One region of the Bradyrhizobium symbiodeficiens genome, then DNA from elsewhere that is predicted to be linked to it. Evidence: riboswitches for the same ligand, from Rfam matches in the RefSeq annotation. Region 1 holds a riboswitch; the other holds the start of a gene.
What was found. Region 1 has a riboswitch for S-adenosylmethionine ahead of metX (homoserine O-acetyltransferase MetX). Riboswitches for the same ligand answer to the same signal wherever they lie in the genome.

Region 1 (4,206 bases):
TCGATGGGCGCCTACTCCTCGCTCCAGATCGGGCTCAACGCGCCGCAGCGCGCGCTGTCGATGACGCTGGCCGGCGTCGGCTCCGGCTCCGAGATCGAGAATCTGGAGGCCTGGCGCAAGCAGTGCCGCGCCAATGCCGAGCAGTTCGAGACGCTGGGCTCCGCCGAGGTCGCGAAAGTCACGCGCGAGGCGCCGAGCCGGATTCCCTTCCTGGTGAAGGACCCCCGCGGCCATGCCGATTTCTACGCCGCGCTGGCGCGGCACGATTCCAAGGGATCGGCAAACACGATGCGTGGCTTCCAGGGCGGCCGCCCCTCGATCTACACGATGACGGATGCGATCAAGAAAGCGTCCACGCCGGCGCTGATCGTCTGCGGTGACGAGGACGATCCCTGCGTCGGACCGAGCCTGTTCCTGAAGCAGCATCTGCCGGCGGCCGGGCTCGCGATGTTTCCGAAGTCGGGCCACGTGCTCAACCTCGAAGAGCCCGCGCTGTTCAACGAGACGGTGGCGCGGTTCGTGACGCTGGTGGAAGCGGGAAGATGGCCGGTGCGCGATCCGCGGTCGCTGGCGGCGCATTAGAGCCGTCATTCCGGTATGCGCCGAAGGCGCAGCCCCGGAATCCATAAGACCATAAATACTGTTGCGCGATGGATTCTCAGATGCGCAATTGCGCATCATAGCTCGCGCTACGCGCGCCGCGGAATGACGCCTACAGCGTCACTTCCCCCCGCCCCTGCTGAGCAGAAACACGCCCTGCTCGCCGAACATGTTCCACACCCACCATGGCAGGTTCAGCGGGATCGGGCGACCATAGAGATCGAGCGCGATGGCGCGCTCCATCTTGACGTTGATCTCGTCGCAGAGCTCGACGAAATCCTTGATGGTGCAGAAATGGATGTTGGCGGTGTCGTACCAGGTCGCCGGCAGATTCTCGGTGCGCGGCATGTGGCCGCCGATCAGGAGTTGGAGCCGCATCTTCCAGAAGCCGAAATTCGGGAACGAGACGATGGCACGGCGGCCGATGCGCAGCAGATTCTCCAGCACCACGCGCGGCTGCCGTGTTGCCTGCAGCGTCTGCGACAGGATCACGTAGTCGAAGGCGTCATCCGGATAGTTGACGAGGTCGGTGTCGGCATCTCCCTGCACCACCGCGAGCCCCTTGGCGACGCAGCGGTTGACGCCCTCGCGCGACAGTTCGATGCCGCGGCCGTCGATGCCGCGGGTTTCCAGCAACTGAAGCAGATCGCCCTCGCCGCAACCGACATCGAGCACTTTCGAGCCGGGCTTGACCATCTCGGCCACCAGCCGATGATCGGTGCGAAAATCACCGGACTGCCCGGTCGCGACGCCGCCCAGCGGCAATACTTCCTGCACGGACATGCTAGCCATCCTTCAGTCCGCGCGCCTTGCCTGCCGATTGCAGGAAAGCGCGGGAGATATCGAGGAATTCGGGCACGTCGAGCAGAAAGGCGTCGTGGCCGCGATCGGTCTCGATCTCGGCGAACGACACCCGCGCGCTCGACGCATTCAGCGCATGCACCAGCGCGCGCGATTCCGAGGTCGGGAACAGCCAGTCGCTGGTGAAGGAGACCACGCAGAAGCGGGTCTTGATTTCCGCGAACGCCTTCGCGAGCACGCCGCCATGGTCGGCGGCGATGTCGAAATAGTCCATCGCGCGCGTCAGATAGAGATAGGAGTTGGCGTCGAAGCGCTCGACAAACGACGAGCCCTGGTAGCGCAGATAGGACTCGACCTGGAAGTCGGCGTCGAACGAGAAGGTCGGCAGCTCACGGTCCTGCATGCGCCGGCCGAACTTGCGATGCAGCGCGGCGTCGGAGAGATAGGTGATGTGCGCGGCCATCCGAGCCACCGCCAGCCCGCGATGCGGATGGATGCCCTGATCGGCATAGCCGCCACCGTGCCAGTCGGGATCGGCCATCACGGCCTGACGGCCGAGCTCGTGGAAGGCGATGTTCTGCGCCGAGTGCCGCGTCGCGCAGGCAATCGCCAGCGCGGAGAACACGCGAGCAGGATAGGCCGCGGTCCATTGCAGCACCTGCATGCCGCCCATCGAGCCGCCGACCACCGCGAACAGCGTGTCGATGCCGAGCCGGTCGATCAGCATGGCCTGCGCGCGCACCATGTCGGGGATGGTGATGACGGGGAATTCCAGGCCCCAGACCTTGCCGGTGGCGGGATTGATCGACGCCGGCCCGGTCGAGCCCATGCAGCCGCCGATCACGTTGGAGCAGATGATGAAGTAGTGCTTGGGATCGATGGGGCGGCCGGGACCGACCAGCGTCTCCCACCAGCCGGGCTTGCCGGTGACGGGGTGCACGTTGGCGACATGCTGATCGCCGGTCAGCGCATGGCAGATCAGCACCGCGTTGGAGCGATCGGCGTTGAGTTCGCCATAGGTCTGGTAGGCGATCTGAAACGGGGTGAGATCGACGCCGCAATCGAGCCGTAGCGGCTGCTCGGCGCCGAAATGTGCGACCTGCGAACTTGGATGATCCACCTCGTGCGATCGCTCGTCGGCGCTGATCGCAGGACTCGGTATCGATTTGACGTCACCCATCTGACCATCGACCTCGTTTGCGGTCGGGCTCGAGACCGCATTTGAAATCAGGCCATGAAAAACCCGGCCTGAACGAAAGGTTCGGCCGGGATCGAAAACGTCCCCGGCCTGTTTAGCGAGTTTTTTAACGTGGCTGCAAGCCGGCCGGCTCAAATGACCACGGAACGGGCAAAAGCTACCGTCTTGGGCGGTTTTCGTCAAGTCGCGGCCCGGACCGACCAAGTTCGCCGGCTGCGCCTTCGGCGAAAAGCAGCCTCATTTCTCTTTGCTTTCGCGGCCCCGACTGCCTAATCAGGGCATTCTCATCGTAACAATCGACAGCCAGACATGTCCCAAATTCCGCCCGCGCCACCATCGCTGCAGGAACTGCGCAAGGAGATCGACGCGATCGACGACGGCATGCATCGCCTGTTGATGCAGCGTGGCGACATCATCGACCGCCTGATCCAGGTGAAGCAGACCCAGGAGGTCGGCTCGGCGTTCCGCCCGGCGCGCGAGGCCGCCATGATGCGCGACCTCGTGCAGCGGCATCGCGGCATCCTGCCGCTCGACACGGTCGAGAGCATCTGGCGCGTCATCATCTCGACGTTCACTTACGTGCAGGCGCCGTTCTCCGTGCATGCCGACATCTCCGTGAGCGAGCCGGCGATGCGCGATTCCGCGCGCTTCCATTTTGGTTTCACCGTGCCTTACGTCGCGCATTTCAGCGCGCAGGCCGCGGTCGAGGCGGTGGCGAAATCCAAGGGCGACCTGGCGCTGGTCTCGGCGACCTCCAGCCGCACGCCGTGGTGGCTCTCGCTCGAGGAAAAAGGCGCGCCGAAGATCATCGCGCGCATGCCGTTCGTCGAGCGCGCCGACCATCCGGCCGCACTGCCGGTGTTCGCGATCTCGCGCGTCCCCGACAGCGCCCTGGTGACCGAGGTCGAGACCTTCAGCGTGCGCGTGTCCGGCTGGAACGCGGAGGTGGCGCGCGCCCTGTCGCCGCTCGCCGAAATCGTGGCGGTGCCCGATACCGCCTTCGACGGCGCCGCACTGCTGGTCTCGGTCACGAGCGCGACCAGCATCGACAAAATCAGGGCTGCCCTGATCGAAGCGGGGGCCTCGGTGCGCTCCACGGCCCTCGTCGGCAGCCACGCAACGCGCTATACGGTGCCCCCGACCGGGGCGAAATCGTAAGTCACGCGCCGCGCCCCGCCATTTTCGGAGTTCAAGATGTCACGCCCCGTGCCGAATCCCGGCATTCTCGATATTGCGCCCTACACGCCCGGCAAGAGCCCGGTCGCCGAGCCGGGCCGCAAGGTGTTCAAGCTCTCCGCCAACGAGACGCCGTTCGGGCCCTCGCCCAAGGCGATCGAGGCGTTCAAGAACGTGGCGGATCACCTGGAAGACTATCCGGAAGGGACCTCGCGCGTGCTGCGCGAGGCGATCGGCCGCTCTTTCGGGCTCGATCCCAACCGCATCATCTGCGGCGCCGGCTCGGACGAGATCCTCAATCTGCTCGCCCACACCTATCTCAGCCACGGCGACGAGGCGATCTCCACCACGCACGGATTCCTAGTCTACCCGATCGCGACCATGGCGGTCGGCGCCAAGAACGTCGTCGCGGCCGAAAAGAACCTCACCTG
Region 2 (4,206 bases), 1.2 Mb from region 1:
TTCCGCAAGCCCGGCAGGAAGCGCTCCTGCTGCTGGCGGCGGAACACGCGGAAGACGAACTCCGCGGCATCCGCGGTGCCGCGCCGCGTGACGACGGTGAGGATGAGGCCCGTGAAGTAAGCGTGATAGAGATCGGCGACCGCGCGCCAGCGCTTCCATTGGGCTTCCTGCGCGGCGTCAGCTGCGTCGGTCATTGGTTTCGCTCCCGATCGTTGTTGCGATCGAGTGTGTCACCGCGCCTTCCGGCAAGCAACATGACGCCCGTGCAGAGCGCCCTGCGCGGCCGCCCGCCAATTCCGCATCACGAAGTTTGCGGCGGCGCCTTGGCTGCGCGCTCTCGCTCGACCCGTTCGGTGACGTCACGCGCCATCGCCACCGATCCCAGCACGTTGCCGCCGGAATCCCGCACCAGTGCAAAGGTCATCTCGATGTAGAGCTTGCGTCCGCTCTTGTGCAGCGCGCGGGTCAGCGTCGGCCTGCCCGCGAGCTTCATCGCGCCGGTGGCCAGCGCAGCTTCAAAGCCCTTCCAGTGCGCGGCACGCAGATGCTCGGGAATGATCAAATCGAGATTCTGGCCGAGCGCTTCCGTGGCGGAGAAGCCGAACAGAGCCGCCGCTGCACGATTCCACCGCATGATCGTGCCGGAGCGATCCGAATAGATCAGCGCATCCGCGACGTCTTCGGCGATCTTTGCGTCGAGTTCGGATGGGTTGGTCATGTCACCACCTTGTAGCCCGGATGGAGCCACCGGGTCGGCGCGGAGCGCCGCCCGATGACAGGCTCTGCGTAATCCGGGATCGTGCCACAAGTGAGACCTTCCCGGATTTCGCTTCGCTCCATCCGGGCTACGCGATATCGCTACACCCGGAAATGCTTCGATAGTTTGAGGCCCTGGGCCTGGTAGTTGGAGCCGATGCGCTGGCCGTACATCGCGTCGGGGCGGGCCAGCATCTTCTCGTAGACGAGGCGGCCGACGATCTGGCCGTGCTCGAGGATGAACGGCACTTCGCGCGAACGCACCTCCAGCACGGCGCGCGATCCCAATCCGCCCGCGCCGGCATAGCCGAAGCCGGGATCAAAGAATCCGGCATAGTGCACGCGGAATTCGCCGACCAGCGGATCGAACGGCACCATCTCCGCCGCGTAGTCGGGCGGCACCTGCACGGCTTCCTTCGAGGCCAGGATGTAGAACTCGCCGGGATCGAGGATCAGGCTGCCGTCGGGGCGGGCCGAGATCGGCTCCCAGAAGTCCTCGACGGAATACCCGGCGCGACGATCGACGTCGACGACGCCGGTGTGGCGCTTGGCGCGGTAGCCGACGAAGCCGTTTGCCCTTTCGCCGGAGAGATCGACGGAGACGGCGACGCCGCCGGAGAGATCGGCATCGTCGACGTCGACGAGGCGCTCGGCGGCGTGCAAGGCATCGAGCTCGTCGGGGTTGAGGATGGCGTCGCCGGTGCGGAAGCGCACCTGGCTCAGACGCGAGCCCTCGCTGACCAGCACCGGAAACGTCTTCGGGCTGATCTCGGCATAGAGCGGGCCGTGATAGCCGGCGCCGATCATGTCGAAGCGGCGGGTGCCGTCAGCGATCACGCGGGTGAAGACGTCGAGCCGGCCGGTGGAGCTCTTCGGGTTCGCGGCCGCGACGATCTCAGGCGGCAGCGCGAGGCTCTCCAGCAGCGGCACGATGTAGACGCAGTTGGTTTCAAGCACGGCGCCGTCGGCGAGGCTGAATTCGTGCAGCTTCAATTCGTCGATCCGCTCGGCGACGGTGGCACCGGGACCGGGCAGGAAGCTGGCGCGGACGCGATAGGCGATGTCGCCGAGACGCAGATCGAGGCTCGCCGGCTGGATCTGGCTCTCGACGAAATCATAGGCGGGCAGGATGAGGCCTGCCGCCGCCATCGCCGCGATCATGCGGTCGGGCAGGATACCATTGGCGTCGGGCGCGACCGTGAACGTCAACCGGGGGTCCTCATCGGGGGTCAGATGCATCCAGACATGCCGGAAATACAAGTCTTTTACGGCTATCCGATGGACGCCTTGACGGAAAGGGCATTGCGGAATATGAGCATCACTTATCCCGTGGTGATTTGAGCCGGCCGGCTTGCAGCCACGTTAAATAAGTCGCTAAACAGGCCGGGGACCTCTGTGATCCCGGCCCGTGGATATATCCAGGCCGGTTTTTTTGTGACCGTTTTCGACGAGACGGTCATGTCGGAGGTACCTATGTCGAAGTCGACCACCAACTACCGTCCCGAAACCCGCCTGGTCCATTCCGGCACCCTGCGCTCGCAGTTTGGCGAGACGTCGGAGGCGCTGTTCCTGACCCAGGGCTATGTCTACGACACCGCCGAGCAATGCGAAGCGCGGTTCAAGGGCGAGGATCCGGGCTTCATCTATTCGCGCTATTCCAATCCCACCATCGCGATGTTCGAGCGCCGCATGATCGAGCTCGAAGGCGCCGAAGCCGCCCGCTCGGCGGCAACAGGCATGGCCGCGGTGACGACCGCGATCCTGGCGCCGCTCAAGGCGGGCGATCATCTGGTCGCCTCCCGCGCGCTGTTCGGCTCGTGCCTCTACGTCGTGCAGGACCTGCTGCCGCGCTACGGCATCGAGACCACGCTGGTCGACGGAGCCAATCTCGACGAATGGCAACGCGCGGTGAAGCCCAACACCAAGACGTTCTTCCTGGAGAGCCCCACCAACCCGACGCTCGACGTGCTGGATATTCCTGCCATCGCCGAGATCGCGCACAAGGCCGGCGCACGGCTCGTCGTCGACAACGTGTTCGCGACGCCGATCTGGCAGAGCCCGCTCGCGCTCGGCGCCGACGTCGTGGTCTATTCCGCGACCAAGCATATCGACGGCCAGGGTCGCTGCCTCGGCGGCATCATCCTGTCGTCCGAGGCCTTCATCGCCGAGCACATCCACAACTTCATGCGCCAGACCGGCCCGTCGATCTCGCCGTTCAACGCCTGGGTCCTGCTCAAGGGCCTGGAGACCCTGGGCGTGCGCGTGCGCGCGCAGACCGAGACCGCCGCGCGCATCGCCGACGTGCTGGCGAGCCATCCGAAGATCTCGCGGCTGGTCTTCCCGGGCCGCGCCGATCATCCGCAGGCGGCGCTGGTGAAGAAGCAGATGCGCGGCGGCTCGACGCTGGTCGGCTTCGAGGTCAAGGGCGGCAAGCAGGCGGCGTTCCGCGTGCTCAACGAATTGAAGCTGGCGAAGATCTCGAACAATCTCGGCGACGCCAAGAGCCTCGTCACCCATCCGGCGACCACGACGCATCAGCGCCTGAAGCCGGAGGACCGCGCCGCACTTGGCATCAGCGAAGGCTTCATTCGCTTCTCGGCGGGGCTGGAGCATGCCGATGATCTGATCGAGGATCTGACGGCGGCGCTGGAGAAGGCGTGAGGGGGTGAAGGTCTCGAAGGGTGGGCAAAGGCGCGCTTGCGCCGTGCCCACCATTCTCGATGACAATGACGAGATCGTGGGCACGGCGCGCGAAGGGCGCGCCTTTGCCCACCCTACGGCACCGTCTTACATCGGCCGATACGTCCGCACGTCGGCCGGCACGTTCACGCCCAGCTTGATCTGGCCGACGGAGCGGATGATATCGTCGCCGAGCAGCTGGGCGAAACAGGCGTAGCCCCAATCGTTCATGTGCAGGCCGTCGGCGATGACGAAGCCCTCGACCGGAATGGCCTGCTTCTCGTGCCACTCGCGCATCACTTCGAAGCGCGGGAAGATGCCGACGTGACGGAGCTCGGCGACCTTGCCGAGCAGCTTCACCATCCTGCCGGCGCTTTCGGCGCGCTGGTTGACGGCCGGCGAATATTGCGGATCGACCAGCACGATGTCGGCGTCGCCGGCGGCCTGGATGCGGCCGATGCCCTCCTCGACCAGCTTTGCGGTCTCGCCGGGATCGAGATTGCGCAGTACGGCGTTGGTGCCGACCTGCCAGATCACGAGATCCGGGTGCACGTCGATCACCTCCCTCTGGAGGCGCTTCATCATCTCGGGCGCGTCCTCGCCACCGACGCCGGCATTGACGACGGTGATGTCGGCGGTCGGATATTGCCGGCGCAACTGTGCGGCAAGACGGTTCGGATAATTAAACTCCGGTGAGGTCGCACCGAAGCCCGCGGTCGACGACGAGCCGAACGCGACGATGACGACGGGCTTGCCGGCGACGAGCTTGCC

Region 2: it holds a riboswitch for S-adenosylmethionine, as region 1 does, so the genes downstream of both, CIT39_RS31840 (O-succinylhomoserine sulfhydrylase) here and metX (homoserine O-acetyltransferase MetX) in region 1, are expected to answer to the same signal.

Annotation. Positions count from the first base shown of each region.
Region 1 is NZ_CP029427.2:910,743-914,948, reverse strand. It holds gene CIT39_RS04260 (alpha/beta fold hydrolase) at 1-582, shown strand, start outside; gene metW (methionine biosynthesis protein MetW) at 721-1,383, opposite strand; gene metX (homoserine O-acetyltransferase MetX) at 1,385-2,581, opposite strand; SAM riboswitch at 2,673-2,752, opposite strand; gene CIT39_RS04245 (chorismate mutase) at 2,909-3,757, shown strand; gene hisC (histidinol-phosphate transaminase) at 3,794-4,206, shown strand, end outside.
Region 2 is NZ_CP029427.2:6,735,910-6,740,115, forward strand. It holds gene CIT39_RS31825 (hypothetical protein) at 1-194, opposite strand, end outside; gene CIT39_RS31830 (PAS domain S-box protein) at 302-718, opposite strand; gene CIT39_RS31835 (2'-deoxycytidine 5'-triphosphate deaminase) at 859-1,995, opposite strand; SAM riboswitch at 2,076-2,155, shown strand; gene CIT39_RS31840 (O-succinylhomoserine sulfhydrylase) at 2,230-3,417, shown strand; gene CIT39_RS31845 (SGNH/GDSL hydrolase family protein) at 3,544-4,206, opposite strand, start outside.